4 regions of the Pseudomonas sp. 273 genome follow, and region 2 is predicted to be linked to each of the others. Evidence: predicted binding sites of a transcription regulator. Region 2 holds the regulator's gene; each other region holds the start of a gene.

Region 1 (5,777 bases), 1.8 Mb from region 2:
ACCCTGCTGCGCCTGGGGCCGGACGCCTTCCGCTGGATCGGCGGCGAGGACTACGCCGGCGACTGGCTGCGCGAGCAGGCGCAGAAGCTGGGCATGAAGGTGTGGGTGAAGAGCGCTTCCGAGCAGATCCACAACATCGCCGTGCAGGGCCCGCTGGCCCGCGAACTGCTCAAGGGCATGGTGTGGACGCCGGGCACCCAGCCGAAGCTGGAGGACCTGGGCTGGTTCCGCTTCCTCAGCGGCCGCCTGGACGACTACAACGGCCCGCCGCTGATGGTCTCGCGCACCGGCTACACCGGCGAGCTGGGCTACGAGCTGTGGTGCCACCCGAGCGACGCCATGGCCGTGTGGAACCGCCTGTGGCAACTGGGCGAGCCCCTGGGCCTGGTGCCCCTGGGCCTGCATGCGCTGGACACGCTGCGCATCGAGGCCGGGCTGGTGTTCGCCGGCTACGAGTTCGACGACCAGACCGACCCCTTCGAGGCCGGCATCGGCTTCTGCGTGCCGCTGAAGACCAAGCAGGCCGACTTCATCGGCAAGGATGCCCTGCTAAGGCGCAGCGCCAACCCGCAACGCCGCCTGGTGGGGCTGGAACTGGAGGGTAACGAGACGGCGCACCACGGCGACTGCGTGCACGTCGGCCGCGCCCAGGTGGGCGTAATCACCAGCGCCACCCGCTCGCCGCTGCTGGGCAGGAACATCGCCCTGTGCCGGCTGGACGTGGGTTACTGCGAGCCGGGCACGCCGGTGCAGGTCGGCAAGCTCGACGGCCAGCAGAAGCGCATCCCCGCGCGGGTGGCCGCCGGCACCGTGGCCTACGACCCGCAGAAGAGCCGCGTGCGCGCCTGAGGCGCTTTCTGGATTGGCTTTTGCAAGGCTGCAGCCAGACACGTCGCTCGCAGCCCCAGGAGGAAAGGCCGATGTGGTTCAGCAAGGCATCCCGCAACCTGGCCGAGGAACTCGGCCAGTGGCTCGACCAGCTTCCCAGCGCACCGGACACGGCGCCCCCGCGGCACTGCGAACCGCGCCTGCGTAGCAGCCTGGAGCGCCTGCAGAGCGGCTGGCACGAACTGTTGAGCTTCCGCCAGCACGCCGAACGCCAGGCGCCGCCGCCCTGCAGCGCCGAGGAATACGCCGCGCTGACGAAACGCCTGGCCCAGGCCGAACAGCAGAACCTGCAATTGCGCGGCGAGCTGGAACAGCAGCAGGGCCAGTTGACGGCCCTGGAGGCCGAGCGCCGCCAATGGCAGGAGGAACGCGAGGTCTGGGAGCTGACCCAGCGCACCCTCACCGAGGGCTGCTGGGCGATGAACGTGGTCAACGGCGACCCCGACCACCCGCACAACCTGATCCGCTGGTCCGAGCAGTTCCGCGAGCTGATCGGCTACAGGCGCGAGGAATTCCCCGACGGCTGGGACAGCTACTTCGGCGTGGTCAACCCGGACGACCTGAAGACGGTCATGCAGACCTTCAACGCCGCCATGGCCGACGCCAGCGGCGACGGTTCCTACGCAGTGGAATACCGCATGCGCCACAAGACCCGCGGCGAGGTCTGGTTCCGCGAACGCGGCCGCTGCCTGCGCGACGGCCGCGGCCGGCTGGTGTACGTCACCGGCGCGGTGCGCGAGATCAGCGACGAGAAAGCCGCCGCGGCCCTGCACGAACGCGAGCAGGCGAACATCCAGGCCACCTACGGGCAGATCGCCCAGGTGGCCGGGGTGATCCGCGGCATCGCCGAACAGACCAACCTGCTGGCCCTCAACGCCGCCATCGAAGCCGCCCGCGCCGGCGACCAGGGCCGCGGCTTCGCCGTGGTGGCCGACGAGGTGCGCAACCTGGCGCGGCGCACCCAGGAGTCGGTGCAGCAGATCCAGGCGATGCTGCAGCAGCACTGAACTGGCAGGGCGCACGCTTTTCGTAGGATCGAGGGGGCGCCTAGCTCTTGCTCGCGAACGGTGCTCGCCGGCAGCAGCTGTGCTTGAGATGAACGCCGTCCCCTCTCCCCAGCCCTCTCCCTTCAGGGAGAGGGCTGGGGAGAGGGCGCTCTCAACCCCAACACCTCTGTCCCCCTGTAGGAGCGGGCCCTGCCCGCGATTTCGCGCGCAGGGCGCGCTCCTACATGGCAATGGCGCGAATGGGACAGCATCCACGATGGCCTCCTACACCACCTCCCCCCGCCCACCAGCTTCAGCCCGACGATCCCACCCACGATCATCACCAGGCACAGCGCCTTCAGCGCCCCCAGCGGTTCGCCGAGGAACAGGCTGCCGTAGGCCACCGTGCCCAGGGTGCCGATACCCACCCAGACGGCGTAGGCCAGGCCCAGCGGCAGCTCGCGCACGGACAGGCTCAGCAGGTAGATGCTCAGCGCCAGGAACACCCCGCAGTACAGGCTCGGCCCTAGCCGGGTGAAGCCTTCGGTGCGGGGGATGATCGAGGCGTAGAGCACTTCGCAGAGCCCCGCCAGGACCAGGTAGCCCCAGCCGTTCAACCAGGCCATCGGTCATTTCTCCTTTCCCAAAAAGAACGCCGACGCGGGGCGTCGGCGCAGGGTGTCGCGAGGGGCTCAGACGGCGTCTTCGCCCAGCTCGCCGGTGCGGATGCGCACGATGCTCTCCAGGTCCTGGACGAACACCTTGCCGTCGCCGATCTTGCCGGTGCGCGCCGCCTTGAGGATGGCGTCGACGGCGGCCTGGCACAGGGCGTCGGCGACCACCACTTCCAGCTTCACCTTGGGCAGCAGCTCCACGACGTACTCGGCGCCCCGGTAGACCTCCGAATGGCCCTTCTGCCGGCCGTAGCCCTTGACCTCGGTGGCGGTCACGCCATGCACGCCGGCCTCGGTCAGCGCCAGGCGCACGTCGTCCAGGCGGAACGGCTTGATGATCGCGGTGATGAGTTTCATGGCAGCGATCCTCAGTTGGAGTACTTGTAGCCGACTTCGCCGTGGGCGGAGAGGTCCAGCCCGTCCACCTCGGCTTCCTCGTCCACGCGCAGCCCGCCGCACAGCGCCGCGGCCACCTTGAAGGCGACCAGGCTGGTGATGGCCGAGAAGCCGATGCTGAACAGCAGCACGCCGCCATTGACCAGCAACTGGTCGAACAGCCCGCGGCCCTCGGGGAAGCCCTGGCCGCCGATGGCGCTGAGGGCGAACACCGGGGTCAGCAGGCCGCCGAGGATGCCGGCCACGCCGTGCACGCCGAACACGTCGAAGGCGTCGTCCAGGCCGATCATCGGCTTGAGCTTGTCCACCGACCAGACGCACACCGGGCCTGCGATCAGGCCGAGCAGGATGGCGCCCATGGGGCCGACGTAGCCGCAGGCCGGGGTGATCGCCACCAGCCCGGCGATGGCGCCGGAGACCGCGCCGAACAGGCTCGGCCGGCCCTTGTGCTGCCACTCCACCAGCATCCAGGCCAGGGCGCCGGCGCAGCTGGCGAGCATGGTGTTGACCATCACCAGCATGGCGAAGCCGCTGGCGGCCAGCGCGCAGCCGCCGCAGAAGCCCAGCCAGCCCACCCACAGCAGCGAGCCGCCGGTGAGCGTCATGGTCATGTTGTGCGGCGCCAGGGTGGCGGTGCCGAAGCCGCGGCGGCGGCCCAGCAGCCAGGCGCCCACCAGCGAGGCGATGCCGACGTTGAGGTGCACCACGTTGCCGCCGGCGAAGTCCTGCACGCCCAGGTTGAACACCCAGCCGCCGCCCCAGGCCATGTGCGCCATGGGGATGTAGTTGATGGTCAGCCACACCGCCATGAACACCATGACCGCACCGAACTTCATGCGCTCGGCGAAGGCGCCGACGATGATCGCCGGGGTGATGGCGGCGAACAGCAGCATGAACAGGAAGTACAGGTACTCGGGGATGGTGCCGACCACCGAGTCCTTGGTGATGCCGACCATGAACAGCTTGTCCAGGCCGCCGATCACCGACTGCAGCGCGCCGCCGTCGGTGAAGGTCAGGCTGTAGCCGTAGACGGCGAACAGCACCGACATCAGCGACGCGGTGCAGAACACCTGCATGAGGATCGACAGCACGTTCTTGGTCCGCGCCATGCCGCCGTAGAACAGCGCCAGGCCCGGCAGGGTCATCAGCAGCACCACCAGCGAGCAGAGCGCGACGAAGGCGGTGTCGCCGCTGTTGATCGCCGGCGGCGCCTCGTCCGCCAGGGCGGCGACACTGCCGAACAGCAGGGAAAGGCCCAACATACTGCGGCTCACATGTGAAAACCGGATCATTGCCTGTTGCCTCCAACCGACGGGGACGGGGCCGGCCCGCGGTCGGATGCACGGGCCGGCGTTTCGAGCGCCCTGGGCAGGTGGACGGGCCGCAGCCAGTGCCTTCCTGTAGGGCAACTTTATTTCCTTGTAGGCATAGCAATTGGCCTGCCAAGGCCCGTCGGGGGCGGCCAATTTTTGCTATGTGGTTGAATGGAAAGGGTTTGTTTTGGCAGGCGGGTAAGCGGGCCGAGGCCCTGATCGGCAGGTCGCGCATTTTCTTGGTGCGAATTTGAATTTCCTGCCAGGCAATATGGCAGCCCTGTCTGGCGTTGGTGCGGGGCTCGGCAAATCGCGGATAAGATCCGCTCCGCCACCCCACCGCACCATCCCCCTGTAGGAGCGCGCCCTGCGCGCGATTTCGCGGGCAGGGCCCGCTCCTACAATTGCCATGAGGCACGCTACCCCGTAGGGCGCATAACCGTTCGCGGTTATCCGCCGTTGACCGGAACACCGGTGCCCGGGGCTGCCGACGAATACGGCTCCTCGCAGGATGGGTGGAGCGAAGCGATACCCATCCTGCGGAAGACGCCACCGAGCGCCCAGGAACCGTAGGAGCGGACTCCGTCCGCGATGTCCCCTGCCGGAGAAAACAAAAAGGCCGGCGATCGCTCGCCGGCCTTCGGTATCACCCGCTGGGGCTCAGTACTGCACCTGCCCCGGCACCCAGCTGGTGCCGGCCAGCGGCACGCGGGCCATGGCCGCAGCTTCCACGGTCAGGGCCACCAGGTCCTCGGGGTCGAGGTTGTGCAGGTGCGACTTGCCGCAGGCGCGGGCCATGGTCTGGGCCTCCAGCACCAGCACCCGCAGGTAGTTGGCCAGGCGGCGGCCGGCTTCCACCGGGTCCAGGCGCTTGGACAGCTCCGGGTCCTGGGTGGTAATGCCGGCCGGGTCGCGGCCGTTCTGCCAGTCGTCGTAGTAGCCGGCGGCCGAGCCGATCTTCTTCAGCTCCTCGTCCAGGCGCGGGTGGTTGTCGCCCAGGGCCACCAGCGCGGCGGTGCCGATGGCCACCGCGTCGGCCCCTAGGGCCATGGCCTTGGCCACGTCGGCGCCGTTGCGGATGCCGCCGGAGACGATCAGCTGCACCTGGCGGTGCATGCCCATCTCCTGCAGCGCCTGCACCGCCTGGGGAATGGCCGGCAGAATGGGAATGCCGACGTGCTCGATGAACACTTCCTGGGTGGCCGCGGTGCCGCCCTGCATGCCGTCGAGGACGATCACGTCGGCGCCGGCCTTCACCGCCAGCTTGACGTCGTAGTACGGGCGGCTGGCGCCGATCTTCACGTAGATGGGCTTCTCCCAGTCGGTGATCTCGCGCAGCTCGGCGATCTTGATCGCCAGGTCGTCCGGGCCGGTCCAGTCCGGGTGGCGGCAGGCGCTGCGCTGGTCGACGCCGATCGGCAGGGTGCGCATGCCGGCGACGCGCTCGGTGACCTTCATGCCCAGCAGCATGCCGCCACCGCCCGGCTTGGCGCCCTGCCCCAGGACGATCTCGATGGCGT
Region 2 (5,777 bases):
CCGACGCGCAGAACCGCACCCTGCTGCTCACCACCACGCGCATGACGGTGTTCCCGGACAAGGATTATGCCGAGACCAGTCAACCCGTTAAGATCACCGAGCCCCAAGGGGTGACCACGGCGGTAGGCATGAAAGCGTATCTGAAAGACAGCCGGATGACCCTGCTGTCCAACGTAAGAGGTCAGCATGAGGTTCGTTAAAACCTTCCCCCTTTTCCTCGGCCTCGTCGCCAGCCTGGGCAGCAGCGCAAGCTGGGCGCTGCCGACCGATCGCGAACAACCGATCCGCGTGCAGGCCGACAGCGCCGAGCTGGACGACAAGCAGGGCGTCGCGGTCTACCGCGGCGACGTGGTGGTGACCCAGGGCAGCATGAAGCTGACCGGCAACACCGTCACCCTCAAGCAGAACAAGGACGGCGAGATCGAGGTGGTCACCTCGGTCGGCAAGCCCGCCTACTTCGAGCAGAAGCCGGCGCCGGAAAAGGAAATCACCAAGGCCTACGGCCTGACCATCCAGTACTTCGTCACCCAGAACCGGGTGATCCTGATCGACCAGGCCAAGGTGATCCAGGAAGGCAACACCTTCGAAGGCGAGAAGGTCGTCTACGATACCGAACGGCAGATCGTCAACGCCGGCCGCGCCACGGGCACCCAGGTGACCACCCCGCGCCCGCGCATCGACATGGTCATCCAGCCCAAGAAGAAGCAGGATCAAGCCCAGTAATGGCCACGCTCACCGCACAGCACCTCGCCAAGAGCTACAAGGGTCGCCAGGTCGTCCGCGACGTCAGCATGAGCATCGACAGCGGGCAGATCGTCGGCCTGCTCGGCCCCAACGGCGCCGGCAAGACCACCTGCTTCTACATGATCGTCGGCCTGGTGCGCGCCGACCAGGGCGTGGTCCGCATCGACGAGCAGGACGTCACCAACCTGCCCATGCACGGCCGCGCCCGCGCCGGCATCGGCTACCTGCCGCAGGAAGCCTCGATCTTCCGCAAGCTGTCGGTGGCGGACAACATCGGCGCCATCCTCGAGACCCGCGCCGACCTCGACCGCAACGGCCGCAAGGAAGCCCTGGAGAGCCTGCTGGAGGAGTTCCACATCCACCACATCCGCGACAACCTCGGCATGAGCCTGTCCGGTGGCGAGCGCCGCCGCGTGGAGATCGCCCGCGCCCTGGCCAGCTCGCCGAAGTTCATCCTCCTCGACGAACCCTTCGCCGGCGTGGACCCGATCTCGGTGGGCGACATCAAGCAGATCATCCACCACCTCAAGGCCAAGGGCATCGGCGTGCTCATCACCGACCACAACGTGCGCGAGACCCTGGACATCTGCGAGACGGCCTACATCGTCAACGACGGCCAGTTGATCGCCGAAGGCGACTCCACGGCAATCATGGCCAACGAGCTGGTCAAGGAAGTCTACCTGGGCCACGAGTTCCGCCTCTGAGCCCCCACGCCCCGGCCTCGTGCCGGGGCGCAGGCACCCCATCACGTCGGCCCGACCGACCGACATCAGATTTATGCGTAAACGCCCTAGGCAAAGTCCGAGAATTCAGGCATATAATTTGCTTCCTAGCGGCGTTCCGGAGCTTCGGCCCTGGCGCCCGTAGTCGTGGATATGGCGCACTACACGCCAGCGAACAAGGTGCCAAGTTCCAGCCATGAAACCATCGCTTGTCCTCAAGATGGGCCAGCAGCTGACGATGACCCCGCAGCTGCAACAGGCCATCCGACTGCTCCAACTCTCCACCCTGGACCTGCAACAGGAGATCCAGGAGGCGCTGGAATCCAACCCGATGCTCGAGCGCCAGGAAGAAGGCGACGACTTCGACGCTAGCGACCCCTACGCCGAAGGCGCGGAAACCCCCGCCAACACCAACGCCAACTCGCAGAGCGAAAGCTTCCAGGAAACCACCACGCCCAGCGCCGACAGCCTGGACGAGGACCAGTGGGCCGAACGCATCCCCAACGAGCTGCCGGTCGACACCGCCTGGGAAGACGTCTACCAGACCAGCGCCAGCAGCCTGCCCAGCAACGACGACGACGAGTGGGACTTCACCGCCCGCACCTCCGCCGGCGAGAGCCTGCAGAGCCACCTGCTGTGGCAGCTGAACCTCTCCCCCATGTCCGACACCGACCGCCTGATCGCCCTCAGCATCATCGACGGCATCAACGACGACGGCTACCTGGAGGAGTCCCTGGAGGACATCCTCGTCTCCCTCGACCCCGAGCTGGACGTCGAGATGGACGAGGTGGAAGTGGTGCTGCGGCGCATCCAGCAGATGGAGCCGGCCGGCGTCGGCGCGCGCAACCTGCGCGAATGCCTGCTGCTGCAGCTACGCCAGATGCCCGCCAACACCCACCTGCTGAACGAGGCCCTGCGCCTGGTCGCCGACCACCTCGACCTGCTCGGCAGCCGCGACTACACCCAGCTGATGCGGCGCATGAAGCTCAAGGAAGACGAACTGCGCGAGACCATCGAGCTGATCCAGTCGCTGCACCCGCGCCCGGGCTCGCAGATCGAGTCCGGCGAGGCCGAGTACGTGGTGCCGGACGTGATAGTGCGCAAGCACAACGAGCGCTGGCTGGTGGAACTGAACCAGGAAGCGGTGCCACGCCTGCGCGTCAATTCGCAGTACGCCGGCCTGGTGCGCCGCGCCGACTCCAGCGCCGACAACACCTTCATGCGCAACCAGCTGCAGGAAGCCCGCTGGTTCATCAAGAGCCTGCAGAGCCGCAACGAGACGCTGATGAAGGTGGCGACGCAGATCGTCGAGCACCAGCGCGGCTTCCTCGAGTACGGCGAGGAGGCCATGAAGCCGCTGGTCCTGCATGACATCGCCGAGGCGGTGGGCATGCACGAGTCGACCATCTCGCGGGTCACCACGCAGAAATTCATGCACACCCCGCGTGGCATCTTCGAGCTGAAGTACTTCTTCTCCAGCCACGTCAGCACCTCCGAGGGCGGTGAATGCTCGTCCACGGCGATCCGCGCCATCATCAAGAAACTGGTCGCGGCAGAAAGTCCGAAAAAGCCGTTGAGCGACAGCAAGATCGCTGGTTTACTGGAGGCACAGGGCATTCAAGTGGCACGTCGGACAGTCGCCAAGTACCGGGAATCCCTCGGGATAGCTCCGTCGAGCGAGCGCAAGCGACTGGTCTGATTGACCCAAGCCAAGGTGTTCCGGCGGCAGGCCCCATAACCTGCCACTTATACACGGGCAATAAGGAGAAAGCGGTATGCAAGTCAACATCAGTGGACATCAACTGGATGTGACCGACGCCCTGCGCGACTACGTCGGCGAGAAACTCGGCCGACTGGAGCGCCACTTCGACAAGATCACCAATGTTCAGGTCATCATGGAGGTCGAAAAGCTGAAACAGCGCATCGAGGCCACCCTGCACATCGCCGGTGGCGAAGTGGTGGCCTGTGCCGAACATGAAGACATGTACGCAGCCATCGACCTGCTGACCGACAAACTCGACCGCCAACTGATCAAACACAAGGAAAAGTACCTCGAACGCCAACAGGGCGTTGGAGTCCGCTAACCCCCCTCCCCTATGATCCGACTTGAGCAGATCCTGTCCCCCGGCCGTTCCCTGGTGAACGTGCCGGGCGGCAGCAAGAAGCGCGTACTCGAACAGATCGCCAACCTGGTCGTGAAAGACCTTCCCGGCCTCGACGCGCAAGACATCTTCGAAAGCCTGGTGGCCCGCGAACGCCTGGGCTCCACCGGCTTCGGCAATGGCATCGCCATTCCCCACTGCCGCCTGACCGGCTGCAAGGCGCCGATCAGCGCAATCCTTCACCTCGATGCACCGGTGGACTTCGACGCCCTCGACGGCGCCCCGGTCGACCTGCTGTTCGTCCTGCTGGTACCCGAAGCGGCCACCGAGGAGCACCTGGAGCTGCTGCGCCAGATCGCCTCCATGCTCGACCGTTCCGAGGTGCGCGACCGCCTGCGCCGCGCGAGCGATGGCGACGCGCTGTACCAGATAGTCGTGGAAGTGCAGAACGGCCACTAGCATGCGCCTGATCATCGTCAGCGGCCGTTCCGGCTCCGGCAAGAGCACTGCCCTCAACGTCCTCGAGGACAGCGGCTTCTACTGCATCGACAACCTGCCGGCCAGCCTGCTGCCGGACCTGGCCCAGCGCGCGCTGCTGCACACCGAGCTGATGCACCCGCAGGTGGCCGTGTCGATCGACGCGCGCAACCTGCCCAGCCAGCTCAAGCGTTTTCCCGAGCTGCTGCAGGAGGCCCGCGACAAGCACATCCAGTGCGACGTGCTGTACCTGGACGCCGACGACGAGACGCTGCTCAAGCGCTTCTCCGAAACGCGCCGGCGCCACCCGCTGACCACCGACAACCGTTCCCTCGCCGAGGCCATCGCCGACGAGGAGCAACTGCTCAGCCCGATCGCCGACCTCGCCGACCTCAAGCTGAACACCACCAACCTCAACCTCTACCAGCTGCGCGACGTCATCAAGCTGCGCCTGCTGAACAAACCCGAGCCGGGCACCGCCTTCCTCGTCGAGTCCTTCGGCTTCAAGCGCGGCATGCCGGTGGACGCCGACCTGGTGTTCGACGTGCGCTGCCTGCCCAACCCCTACTGGAAACCGGAACTGCGCGAGCAGTCGGGCCTGGACAAGGACGTGCAGCAATACCTCGCCGAGCAGCCCGACGTGGAAGAGATGTACCAGGACACCCTGGGCTACCTGAACAAATGGCTGCCGCGCTTCGCCGCCAGCAACCGCGCCTACGTCACCATTGCCATCGGCTGCACGGGCGGCCATCATCGCTCGGTCTACCTCGCCGAGCGCATCGGCAGTGCCCTGAGAGCCACCCTGAAGAACGTGCAGATTCGCCACCGCGACCTGAGCTAGCAGCAGATAACGAAAGGACAGCCCCCTCGCGATGCCCGCCCTCGAGATCACCATCATCAACAAGCTCGGCCTGCATGCCCGCGCGGCGGCCAAATTCGTCGGCGTGGCCGGCCGCTTCCCGTGCCAGGTCCGCGTCGGCCGCAGCCCGGAGAGCACGGTGGATGGCAAGAGCATCATGGCCGTGATGATGCTGGCCGCGGGCAAGGGCACCAACCTGCACCTGAACGCCGAGGGCGAGCAGGCCGACGAGGCCCTGCAGGCGCTCGTCGACCTGATCAACAACTACTTCGACGAAGGCGAGTGACCGCCCGCCCGCACGACGCCGGGTGCTAGCCCAGCGACGTATCCAGCACCATCATCAGGCAGAAGCCGACGATCAGCCCCAGGGTGGCCTCCCCGGCATAGCCACGGCGCTGCGATTCCGGAACGATTTCCCGCACCACCACGTAGAGCATGGCGCCCGCCGCCAGGGCCAGGCCCCAGGGCAGCAGCATCCGCGATACGCCCACCAGCCAGGCGCAGAGCACCGCGAACAACGGCTCGACCAGCCCGGAAGCCGCGCCGGCCAGCATCGCCTTGCCCCGCGACATGCCCGCCCCGCCAGCACCAGCGCGATCGCCAGGCCCTCGGGCACGTCCTGCAGGGCGATGCCCAGCGCCAGGCCGCCCGCCCCTTCGACCTCGCCGCCGGCGGCGACGCCCACGGCCATGCCTTCGGGAATGTTGTGCAGGACGATAGCCGCGACGAACAGCAGGATGCGCGCGGGGATGGCCGGCCCCGGCGCGTCCCGCAGGTCATGCTGGGCATCGTCCAGGACCCGCCCGGCCAGCATCAGCCCCAGCGCCCCCAGGGCCATGCCGAAGCTCACCAGCAAGGCCGCGTAGAGCGGCG
Region 3 (5,777 bases), 1.4 Mb from region 2:
CAGGGCGATGGCCAGGTCGAAGCGCCCGCCGTCCTTGGGCAGGTCGGCCGGGGCGAGGTTGAGGGTGATGCGCCGGGCGGGGAACTCGAAGCCGGCGTTGAGGATGGCGCTGCGCACGCGGTCCTTGCTTTCCTTGACCGCGGTTTCCGGCAGGCCGACCAGGGTCAGCGACGGCAGGCCATTGGCCAGGTGCGCCTCGACGGTGACACCGGGGGCTTCCACGCCCACCTGGGCGCGGCTGTGGACGATGGCCAGGGACATGGCAGGGCAGCTTCTTCCAGAGCAAACCCCGAGTTTAGGAGGTCACTGATGCCGGGGTCATGCTCGCTGCCGCTGTAAGGGCGCTAATGTCCGGTAGGAAACTTCTCGTTGGTCAGGGGCAATGGAAGGGGGCTTTCGTAAGCCGGCCCAAGTCGATGCCGTGCAGCCACGCGCCAGGTCATTCGGCCTCGGCGGGCGGCGCGAGTTTGGCCTCCAGTTCGGCGACCTTGGCTTCCAGCGCCTCCAGGCGGGCGCGGGTGCGGGCGAGCACCACCATCTGGCTGTCGAACTCGTCGCGGCTGACCAGGTCGAGCTTGCCGAAGGCGCTCTGCAGCAGGACCTTGAACTGCGCCTCCAGCTCGGCGCGGGGCAGCGGCGATTCACCGCCGAAGAGGCGGATGGCCTGTTGGCCGAGGGCGTCGAGGAAGGCTTTGGGCGGCAGCATGGCGAGGGTTTCCAGTTGGGACTGGGTGGGGAGTCTATCACGCTGCCCGGTGCCGCTGGCGCGGACCGGGGCAGCCGCCGCAGGTTCTGCGTGCTAGCGCGGGGCATCGGCCTGGGCCGTGGACAGGTCCGCGAAGACCTTGGCGAACATGGGCGCCAGGAGCCGGCTGCCCGCCGCGTTCAGGTGGTTGTCATCGGCGTAGTAGGCCTGTCCTTCCCGGCCGCCGTAGCACTGCCCTTCGTCGCACAGGTAGGGAAGCGGATCGAGAATGTTCACGCCGCAGGCTTCGCGGGCGCGGTCCTGCACGCCCCAGACGAAGCCGTTGCGCGCCTCGTAGTCGGCCCGGCTGAGGGTGACTTGCGGCGCCTTCCCCTGGAGCATCTTCCTGCTCATCACATCCGGCACGTCGACGCGCATTTCCGGTATCGGCCGCACCAGGTAGACCGGGCGCTGCCGCGCCAGGGCGCAGGCGTGGTCGATGTAGAGCCGGGTGAACGCCTCGAGCCATTCGCTGCTGGGCTCGTCCACGGGCGAGCTGACGTAGGCCTGCGGCCGGTTCTTGCGGTTCTGGTCGATGCCGTTGTAACCCAGCGGGTAGACGGAGGTGCGGGTAACGATGATCAGCGGCACCCGGCTGGGCGCGTCGCCGAGTTCGGCCGGCAACTGCCGGCGCATGCGGTTGCAGGTGTCCTCCGGGTTGTCGCGCGGGTGTTCGCGGATGTGCAGCCCGGGAACCGGCAGGCAGGCCGGCGCGGCCCGCAGGTAGATGCCCTGGCCGGCGTCAGGCAGTGCGAGTTGCGCGGCGGTGACCACGGAGGCGGCGTGGCTGTCGCCGATGAGCATGGCCTGGATGTCCGGCCCGCCATACACGCAGCCCGCGCCCTTGCTCAGGCACTCCCCGTTGCGCGGCGTGCCCTGCAGGGCCTGTTCCCGCATCGCCAGGATGTCCGCGGGCATCCGTTGCGGGAAGCCTTTCGCCCTGACCACCACCTGCGCCATGTAGCCGGCAAGGATCATCAGGCCGGCCAGTCCGGCCACGGCGAACGCTCGCCGGCTAGTGCCCAGCCAGCGCCGCGTCGGTTGTTCCACCAGCCGGTAGGAGAGCTCGCCCAGCAATAGTGTCAGCAGCAGGGCTGCGGCGATCCACAGGGGTGCTTGCCGGTGGCCGGCATGGAACAGCCAGGCGACCAGCGGCCAGTGCCACAGGTACAGGGAGTAGGAACGCGTGCCCAGCCACTGAACGGCGCCATGGGTGCACCACGACGAGGCTTCCCGCCGGGCCGCCAGCACCATGGCGGTTCCCAGGGTCGGCAGCAGCGCCAGCGCACCGGGCCAGGCGGCGGACTCGTCGAGCAGGAACACCGACGCCCCTATCAGCGCCAGGCCGCCGGCTTCCAGCAGGCGCCGCGCCGTCGCCGGGAGCCCGAGGTTCGAGCAGAGCAGGAAGCACAACCCGCCCAGGAGCATTTCCCAGGCGCGGGCGGGCAGGAGGTAGAAAGCCTTTTCCGGATGGCTGGCGGTCAGCGTGATGCACAGCGCCAGCGAGCAGGAGAACAGCGCCAGGTGCACGCCCACGAGCGTGCCGCGCCGGGGCAGCAGCTTCCAGGCGAGGGCGAGGATTAGCGGCAACGCCAGGTAGAACTGCCACTCGACGGACAGCGACCAGGTGTGCAGCAGCCATTTTGCCTGGCTGGCGCTGTCGAAGTAGCCGGCTTCCTTCAGATACAGGTGATTGGACAGGAAGGCCAGGGACTGTCGGGCGTGCCGGCCGAGGGTCTTGTAGTCGTTTGGCGCGAGCAGCAGCCAGCCGACGGCCAGCACGACCGCGCAGACCACCAGCAACGCCGGAAGGATGCGTCTGGCCCGGGCCCAGTAGAATGCCAGGACGGAGAAGTCGCCACGCTGCAGGCCGGTGCCGATGATCCCCGCCATGAGGTAGCCGGAGAGCACGAAGAACACATCCACGCCGGCGAATCCGCCGTCCAGTCCGCCGACGTCGAAGTGATAGAGGGTGACCGCGACCACCGCCAGGGCGCGCAGGCCGTTGATGTCCTGCCTGAAGTGGTTGGCGGGCGTGGGTTTCGTCTGGCCGGACCGGGCGCGGCGGCTGGGGAGAAGGCTCATCGCTGGTTTTCCGCAAATCGGCGAAAGATAGGTCTTTCGACTCCTGCGGCGACGCCCGCTCGGATGCTGAGGAACTTGCCTTCAGGCTTTCGGAAAATCCCTTCGGAGAGATGGCCCTGGTCCAGCGCTGGTCGAGCCTCTTCCCTATGGCGCAGCCCGGATGGCCCAGGTCGGCCCCCGGGTTGGCGGGAAAAAGGGGGCGCTGCACGATTTTTGCGCAGGCTTGGCGGCATGACTGCCCGGTTCTGGTGCGCGACATGGCACCCGGCCATCGCCCCGGCGCCGCTGTTTTTCGCTAAGAGGCTGAATCGGCGGGCTTTTCGCCGAGCTGGCAAGGTTCCTGCTTCGGCGCTGACATAGCGTGCACCGATGCAGGTCCGGTGCGGCTGGCGGAGCTGACGAGCGCTTCGCGGGAAGCGGCTGGAAGAGGTCGGAGTGCTGAGGTAGGGCGGCCGGCGCGTTACAAAGCCAGACACTGCGCTTAGACTTGTCCCCGGGTTCGTTTTCCTGGGGCGAGTCCACCAAAACACGGGAGAGAGTTTCATGAAGCTAGTCACAGCCATCATCAAGCCGTTCAAGCTCGACGACGTGCGCGAGTCGCTGTCCGAGATCGGCGTGCAGGGCATCACTGTGACCGAAGTCAAGGGCTTCGGCCGGCAGAAGGGGCACACCGAGCTGTACCGTGGTGCGGAATACGTCGTCGACTTCCTGCCCAAGGTGAAGATCGATGTGGCCATCGCCGATGACCAGTTGGACCGCGTCATCGAGGCCATCACCAAGGCCGCCAACACCGGCAAGATCGGCGACGGCAAGATTTTCGTCGTGAATCTGGAACAGGCGATCCGCATCCGTACCGGCGAGACCGGTACCGACGCCATCTAAGCCAACCGAACCCCCCGCCCCAGGAGAAACAACAATGACTCTGCGCAAGTTCGCAGGGCTAGGCGCCCTATTGCCCCTCGCAATGCCCGCACTGGCCATGGCCGACGAGGCAGCGGCCCCCGTCCTGAACAGTGGTGACACCGCCTGGATGCTGATTTCCAGCGCCCTGGTGCTGATGATGACCATCCCCGGCCTGGCGCTGTTCTACGGCGGCATGGTGCGCGCCAAGAACGTCCTGTCGATCATGATGCAGTGCTTCGCGATCACCGCGCTGATCAGCATCCTGTGGGTCGTCTACGGCTACAGCCTGGCCTTCGACACCGTCGGCATGGAGAAGGGCGTGATCAACTTCGCCTCCTTCGTCGGCGGCTTCGACAAGGCCTTCCTCAGCGGCCTGACCAGCGAAGGCCTGACCTCCGCCTCGGCGCTGTTCCCGGAAAGCGTCTTCGTGATGTTCCAGATGACCTTCGCGATCATCACCCCGGCGCTGATCGTCGGCGCCTTCGCCGAGCGCATGAAGTTCTCCGCGCTGCTGATCTTCACCGGCCTGTGGTTCACCCTGGTCTATGCCCCATCGCGCACATGGTCTGGAGCGGTGACGGCGGCCTGCTGTGGGACTGGGGTGTACTGGACTTCGCCGGTGGCACCGTGGTGCACATCAACGCCGGTGTCGCCGGCCTGGTGGCCTGCCTGGTGATGGGCAAGCGCAAGGGCTACCCGACCGCCGCCATGGCCCCGCACAACCTGGGCTACACCCTGGTCGGCGCCGCCCTGCTGTGGGTGGGCTGGTTCGGCTTCAACGCCGGTTCCGCCGCCGCCGCCAACGGCACCGCCGGCATGGCCATGCTGGTGACCCAGATCGCCACCGCCGCCGCCGCCCTGGGCTGGATGTTCGCCGAGTGGATCACCCACGGTAAGCCCAGCGCCCTGGGCATCGCTTCGGGCGTGGTCGCCGGCCTGGTGGCCGTGACCCCGGCCGCCGGCACCTGCGGCCCGATGGGCGCGATCATCCTCGGCCTGGCCGCCGGCGTGATCTGCTTCTTCGCCGCCACCAGCCTCAAGCGCGCCATCGGCTACGACGACTCCCTGGACGCCTTCGGCGTGCACGCCGTCGGCGGCATCGTCGGCGCCCTGCTGACCGGCGTGTTCGCCGCGCCCGCCCTGGGCGGCTTCGGCACCGTCACCGACATCGGCGCCCAGCTGTTCATCCAGTTCAAGGGCGTGGCCTTCACCATCGTCTACACCGGTATCGTCAGCTTCGTGATCCTCAAGGTGCTGGACCTGGTCATCGGCCTGCGCGTCACCGAGGAAGAAGAAACCGTGGGCCTGGACCTGGCCCTGCACAACGAGCGCGGCTACAACCTGTAAGTTCGCTCGGGTTCGACGAAGGGCGCCCTCGGGCGCCCTTTGTTTTTTTCTGCGCTTCGCTAGAATGCGCCCCGATCGGTAGCCAACAGGAGGCCCCGCCATGTGGAAGCAGACCCTGATCACCCTGCGCCCGCGGTCGCGCGGTTTCCACCTGGTCACCGACGAGGTGCTGGCGGCATTGCCGGACCTGGCGCATTGCCGGGCCGGCCTGCTGCACCTGCTGTTGCAGCACACCTCGGCGTCGCTGACGCTGAACGAGAATGCCGACCCCTCGGTCCGGCGGGACTTCGAGCGATTCTTCAATCGCCTGGTGCCGCAGGGCGAGCGTGGCTACGAGCACGATTACGAAGGGCCGGACGACTTGCCCGCGCACTTCAAGGCCAGCCTGCTGGGCTGCCAGCTGACCCTGCCGGTCAGCGCCGGGAGACTGGCGCTGGGCACCTGGCAGGGCATCTACCTGGGCGAACACCGCGATCACGGCGGGCCGCGCAAGGTGCTGGCGACCCTGCAGGGCGAGGCTCTGTGAATTTTTTCCGGCAGCGTTCGTCAAAGCGCGCGGCTGGGCTATAACTAACCTGCTTTGCAGCACCACGAGGTTGAATAATGAGCGACGAAGAACTGGAACAAGACGAGTTGGAAAGCGGCGACGAGGACGACGGCGAGGAGTTGGCTGCAGCTGACGATGGCGACGCCGAAG
Region 4 (5,777 bases), 1.6 Mb from region 2:
TCCTGGTCGTTGGAGTCCATCACACGCTCGGATTCCGCTTCTTTGCGGTCGAGGGTGCCGGACAGCTTCAGCAGCTTGTCCACCAGGGTGGTCTTGCCATGGTCGACGTGGGCGATGATGGCGATGTTGCGGAGTTTTTCGATCACGGTGTCTGTCTCGGTAAAGAAAGCTTCAGGCTGCAGGCTTCAGGCTGCAGGCAATGTGTGCAAATCCGGTTACAGCATCGGGGGGGCGCAGTTGCTGCGGCTCCACCGCGTTGCGGGTCGGTCGGGCGCCTATCACTGCCTGCCGCCTGCCGCCTGCGGCCTGTCGCCCACGGGCCTGTATACCCGCACGTTGGTATGCCCTTCGTTGACCAGGTGGTGAGCGTGCAGCCGGCTCATCACGCCCTTGTCGCAGAACAGGAGGTACTGGCGGTTGGGGTCCAGTTCCTTGAACTTGCTGTTGATCGCGTAGAACGGCATGGCCAGCACTTCGATGCCTTCCAGCGCCAGGGGTTCGTCTTCCTGGGCGTCGGGGTGGCGGATGTCGACCACGATCTGCCCGGGCAGCACTTCGTCGACCATCTCCACCGGCAGGTCCTTGCCCAGCTCGTCGATGACGCGGTCGACGGTCATCTGGGTGGCGCGCTCCAGGGCGCGGTCGAGCACGGCCATGTCGAACCTGGTCTCTTCGTGATCGACGCGGTAGGGCTTGGCCTGGGTGGTCGGGTTCACCGAGATCACGCCGCAGTACTCGGGCATGTGCTTGGCGAACTCGGCGGTGCCGATCTTCGTCGCGGTGTCGATGATGTCCTGCTTGTGGCTGACGATCAGCGGGCGCAGCACCAGGGTGTCGGTCACCCGGTCGATCACCGAGAGGTTCGGCAGGGTCTGGCTGGACACCTGGGAGATCGACTCGCCGGTGACCAGCGCGTGCAGCTCCAGGCGCTCGGCCACGCGGCTGGCGGCGCGCAGCATCATGCGCTTGAGGGTCACGCCCATGTAGCTGTCGTCGACCTTGGTGAGGATCTCGCCGACCACTTCCTCGAAGGGCACGCTGACGAACAGCACGCGCTGCGAGCGGCCGAACTTCTCCCACAGGTAGTGGGCCACTTCCATCACGCCCAGCTCGTGGGCGCGGCCGCCGAGGTTGAAGAACACGAAGTGGCTGATCAGGCCGCGGCGCATCATCTGGTAGGCCGCCACGGTGGAGTCGAAGCCGCCGGACATCAGCACCAGCACCTGCTCCAGGGCGCCCAGCGGGTAGCCGCCCAGGCCCTCGTGCTGGGCGTGGATGACGTACAGGCGGTCATGGCGGATTTCCACGCGCACCTGCACTTCCGGGTTCTTCAGCGACACGCCCGCCGCGCCGCAGTGCTGGCGCAGGCCGCCGCCGACGTAGCGTTCCACGTCGATGGAGGTGAAGGCGTGCTTGCCGGCGCGCTTGCAGCGCATGGAGAAGACCTTGCCGGGCAGCAGGTGGCCGAAGTGCTGCTTGCACTTCTCGAGGATGTCGTCGAAGTCGCCCAGCGGGTATTCGTGCACTTCCAGGAAGTGGCCGATGCCCGGCACGCAGGTCAGGCGCTCGATCATCTCGCGCAGCGCCTTGGCGTCGGTCACCCGGGTTTCCACTTCCAGGTTGTCCCATTCGCCCTCGACCAGCAGTTGCGGGTCCAGGTCGCGCAGCACGGTGCGGATGTTCTTCGCCAACTGGCGAATGAAGCGCTTGCGCACCGGCCGGCTCTTGATGGTGATTTCCTGGAAGACCTTGACGATGAGTTTCATGCGAGAAAAGGCGCAAGCCCGAAGGGACGAAAAAAAGGGGCAGAATTATACCCGAAATTGCTCAAGACTTGAGCAGCCACGTGCAGAATCTTTTTAGTGCACCAAAATGGACTCACGCACCATTATGCAGCACCAAATCGGTGCAACAATTCCGCCATTCACGCCCGGTACCGTGCGCAAAGCCCTGTAGCGCGGGGCTCTGTCCAAAATCGGGCACTGGCACGCTACTTGCTCTCTTGTGAGGCAGGTTGCCCTGGCGGAGTATTCCGGCCGGCATCACCCGATACTGGGGCACAGAAAGCTCCCAGCTCTAATCCCTCCTGGAGGACAGCATGTCGTACAAGTCGCACCAACTGATCAAAGACCATGACGTGAAGTGGGTAGACCTGCGCTTCACCGATACCAAAGGCAAGCAGCAGCACGTCACCATGCCGGCCCGCGACGCGCTGGACGATGACTTCTTCGAAGCCGGCAAGATGTTCGACGGTTCCTCCATCGCCGGCTGGAAAGGCATCGAAGCCTCCGACATGATCCTGCTGCCGGACGACAGCACCGCCGTGCTCGACCCCTTCACCGAAGAGCCGACCCTGATCCTGGTGTGCGACATCATCGAGCCGAGCACCATGCAAGGCTACGAGCGCGACCCGCGCAACATCGCCAAGCGCGCCGAGGAATACCTGAAGTCCACCGGTATCGGTGACACCGTGTTCGTCGGCCCGGAGCCGGAGTTCTTCATCTTCGACGAAGTGAAGTTCAAGTCCGACATCTCCGGCTCGATGTTCAAGATCTTCTCCGAGCAGGCTTCCTGGAACACCGACGCCGACATCGAAACCGGCAACAAGGGCCACCGCCCGGGCGTGAAGGGCGGCTACTTCCCGGTACCGCCGGTCGACCACGACCACGAAATCCGTACCGCCATGTGCAACGCCCTGGAAGAAATGGGCCTGGTGGTCGAAGTCCACCACCACGAAGTCGCCACCGCCGGCCAGAACGAAATCGGTGTGAAGTTCAACACCCTGGTCGCCAAGGCTGACGAAGTCCAGACCCTGAAGTACTGCGTGCACAACGTCGCCGACGCCTACGGCAAGACCGTGACCTTCATGCCGAAACCGCTGTACGGCGACAACGGCTCGGGCATGCACGTGCACATGTCCATCTCCAAGGATGGCAAGAACACCTTCGCTGGCGAAGGCTATGCCGGCCTGTCCGACACCGCCCTGTACTTCATCGGCGGCATCATCAAGCACGGCAAGGCCCTGAACGGCTTCACCAACCCGTCGACCAACTCCTACAAGCGTCTGGTCCCGGGCTTCGAAGCCCCGGTCATGCTGGCCTACTCGGCCCGCAACCGTTCCGCCTCGATCCGTATCCCCTACGTCTCCAGCCCGAAAGCCCGCCGCATCGAAGCGCGCTTCCCGGACCCGGCCGCCAACCCCTACCTGGCCTTCGCCGCGCTGCTGATGGCCGGCCTGGATGGCATCCAGAACAAGATTCACCCCGGCGATGCCGCCGACAAGAACCTGTACGACCTGCCGCCGGAAGAGGCGAAAGAGATCCCGCAGGTTTGCGGCAGCCTGAAAGAGGCGCTGGAAGAACTCGACAAGGGCCGCGCGTTCCTGACCAAGGGCGGCGTGTTCACCGACGAGTTCATCGATGCCTACATCGAGCTGAAGTCCGAGGAAGAAATCAAGGTGCGCACCTTCGTGCACCCGCTGGAATACGACCTGTACTACAGCGTCTGATCCACGAATACCTATAAAGAAGCATCGAACTCAAGGCCTCCTTCGGGAGGCCTTTTTTATTGTTGGTGTTCCGGACTGTCGCTTTTCGTAGGAGCGAGCTTGCTCGCGAATGGTGTTCTGCCGGTGGGGGCGGTGTGCATCCTCAAGAGCGCCCTCTCCCTAACCCTCTCCCTGAAGGGAGAGGGGACCGTTCGGAGTGCCTGGATACTCTAGAGTCAGCTGGACATCGTGGCCTCCGGCTGAAACCTTGCTTTCAGCCGGCACGGACAAGCCCCCTCTCCCTTCAGGGAGAGGGCTGGGGAGAGGGAACGGCGCCAAACCGAAACACCCAGCCCACCTGGAAACTCCATTCGCGAGCAAGCCCGCTCCTACAAAGCGAGCCCCCTCCCCCCAATTCGGCTCAGCCCCCGGCATCTGTATGATGTGGCGAGTTTCGCCCTGCTCCGGAGTGCCATTCGTGACCGACCTTCTTCGCCGCTTCCTGCTGCTGTGCTGCCTGGGCCTGTTCCTCGCCGGGCCGGCGTCCGCCGCGCTGCCCAGCATTCCCGGCGTGACCGGCGGCGGCGATGGCAAGGTCAGCGAGGCGCAGCTGCAGCAGTCGCTGGACCAGGTGATCAAGACACTGGAGAACGACCAGCAGCGCGCCGACCTGCTGAAAAAGCTCAAGCAGCTGCGCGACGCCACCAAGAAAGGCGCGGAAGACCAGGGCGGCGTGCTGGGCCTGATCGGCGACACCCTGGGCAGCCTGGAGAAACGCTTCGAGGGCAGCAACAGCCCGGCGCTGCGCTGGAGCGGCCTGTTCCAGCAGGCCGGCGCCGAGCTGCAGGAACGCACCCCGTCCCTGCAGGAATGGCCGGGGATGATCCTCGACTTCTCCCTGGTGATCCTGCTCTGGGCCTGCCTGGCCCTGGGCCTGCGCTGGGTGGCGCGGCGCATGCGCGAGCGCTTCGGGCTGGCCGAGGAGCTGCCGCAGCACCCCAAGACCCGCGACCTGCTGCTGTTCGCCCTGCGCAAGCTGGGGCCCTGGCTGGTCGCCTTCCTGATCACCGTCTACCTCTCCGTGGTGTTGCCCAGTTCCCTGGGCAAGCTGGTGGCCATGGTGGTCGCCTACGTGCTGGTGTGCGGCACGCTGTTCTCCGCGCTCTGCGTGATCTCCCTGTCGCTGCTCGGCGGCCCGCACCGCGCGCGGGCGCTGAACATCCTGCGGCGCCGCGCCTTCCGCCCGCTGTGGCTGATCGGCAGCCTGGCGGCCCTGGGCGAGGTGATGCACGACCCGCGGGTGACCGACAGCCTCGGGCAGAACATCGCGCTGGCCGTGGGCTCGCTGGCGAACATCTGCGCCGCGCTGTTCACCGCCCTGTTCGTGCTGCAGTTCCGCCGCCCCATCGCCCACCTGATCCGCAACCAGCCGCTGGAGCGCCGCCTCAAGCGCCGCGGCCTGCACGAGCTGGTGGAGCTGGTCGGCTCGCTGTGGTACGTGCCGGTCCTGCTGCTGGTGGGCATCTCGCTGTTCGCCACCGTGGTCACCGCCGGCGACAGCAGCTACGCCCTGCGCCGGGCCCTGCTGTGCGCGCTGATCGCGGTGGTGGCGATGACCGTCAACGGCCTGATCCGCCGCGCCCACCTGCGCTCGGCGCAACGCAGCAGCCGGCGCAGCGCGCCCTATATCGAGCAGTTGCAGAACTTCGGCTACACCCTGCTGCACATCGCCACCCTGCTGGTGTTCCTGGAGGTGGGCCTGCGCGTCTGGGGCATGTCGCTGATCGGCTTCGCCGAGGGCGACGGCTCGCAGATCAGCCTCAAGCTGATCAGCTTCGGCAGCACCCTGCTGGTGGCCTGGCTGATCTGGATCCTCACCGACACCGCGGTGCAGCACAGCCTCGGCCTGGGCGGGAAGAACCGCGCCAACACCCGCGCGCTGACCATGCTGCCGCTGATCCGCAACGTGCTCTTCATCACCATCGCGGTGATCGCGCTGATCGTCGCCCTGGCCAACATGGGCATGAACGTCACCCCGCTGCTGGCCGGCGCCGGCGTCATCGGCCTGGCCATCGGCTTCGGCGCGCAATCGCTGGTGGCCGACCTGATCACCGGGCTGTTCATCATCATCGAGGACTCGCTGTCGATCGACGACTACGTCGACGTCGGCGGCCACCTGGGCACGGTGGAGGGCCTGACCATCCGCACCGTGCGCCTGCGCGACCTGGACGGCGTGGTGCACACCATCCCGTTCAGCGAGATCAAGAGCATCAAGAACTACTCGCGGCAG

What was found. Region 2 encodes sigma-54, which starts transcription at its own class of promoters, with help from an activator protein. Its sites were predicted from a motif close to ANTGGCATNNANNTTGCTNT; they were not measured.
Region 1: PKO50_RS17390 (ammonium transporter) is a predicted target of sigma-54. The motif match lies at 4,372-4,391, and genes of this name have one in related genera.
Region 3: glnK (P-II family nitrogen regulator) is a predicted target of sigma-54. The motif match lies at 3,158-3,177, and genes of this name have one in related genera.
Region 4: glnA (glutamate--ammonia ligase) is a predicted target of sigma-54. The motif match lies at 1,982-2,001, and genes of this name have one in related genera.

The regions. Positions count from the first base shown of each region.
Region 1 is NZ_CP116775.1:3,802,156-3,807,932, forward strand. It holds gene PKO50_RS17370 (aminomethyltransferase family protein) at 1-849, shown strand, start outside; gene PKO50_RS17375 (methyl-accepting chemotaxis protein) at 921-1,895, shown strand; partial or broken gene PKO50_RS17380 (multidrug efflux SMR transporter) at 2,177-2,500, opposite strand; gene PKO50_RS17385 (P-II family nitrogen regulator) at 2,567-2,905, opposite strand; gene PKO50_RS17390 (ammonium transporter) at 2,917-4,206, opposite strand; gene PKO50_RS17395 (FMN-binding glutamate synthase family protein) at 4,918-5,777, opposite strand, start outside.
Region 2 is NZ_CP116775.1:5,559,860-5,565,636, forward strand. It holds gene lptC (LPS export ABC transporter periplasmic protein LptC) at 1-200, shown strand, start outside; gene lptA (lipopolysaccharide transport periplasmic protein LptA) at 187-723, shown strand; gene lptB (LPS export ABC transporter ATP-binding protein) at 723-1,448, shown strand; gene PKO50_RS25400 (RNA polymerase factor sigma-54) at 1,663-3,165, shown strand; gene raiA (ribosome-associated translation inhibitor RaiA) at 3,242-3,550, shown strand; gene ptsN (PTS IIA-like nitrogen regulatory protein PtsN) at 3,563-4,027, shown strand; gene rapZ (RNase adapter RapZ) at 4,029-4,886, shown strand; gene PKO50_RS25420 (HPr family phosphocarrier protein) at 4,918-5,190, shown strand; partial or broken gene PKO50_RS25425 (ZIP family metal transporter) at 5,216-5,777, opposite strand, start outside.
Region 3 is NZ_CP116775.1:7,004,559-7,010,335, forward strand. It holds partial or broken gene PKO50_RS32035 (YifB family Mg chelatase-like AAA ATPase) at 1-261, opposite strand, end outside; gene PKO50_RS32040 (accessory factor UbiK family protein) at 440-706, opposite strand; gene PKO50_RS32045 (acyltransferase family protein) at 800-2,830, opposite strand; gene glnK (P-II family nitrogen regulator) at 3,374-3,712, shown strand; partial or broken gene PKO50_RS32055 (ammonium transporter) at 3,747-5,080, shown strand; gene PKO50_RS32060 (secondary thiamine-phosphate synthase enzyme YjbQ) at 5,181-5,606, shown strand; gene sutA (transcriptional regulator SutA) at 5,684-5,777, shown strand, end outside.
Region 4 is NZ_CP116775.1:7,179,938-7,185,714, reverse strand. It holds gene typA (translational GTPase TypA) at 1-146, opposite strand, end outside; gene thiI (tRNA uracil 4-sulfurtransferase ThiI) at 279-1,766, opposite strand; gene glnA (glutamate--ammonia ligase) at 2,099-3,508, shown strand; gene PKO50_RS32865 (mechanosensitive ion channel domain-containing protein) at 3,966-5,777, shown strand, end outside.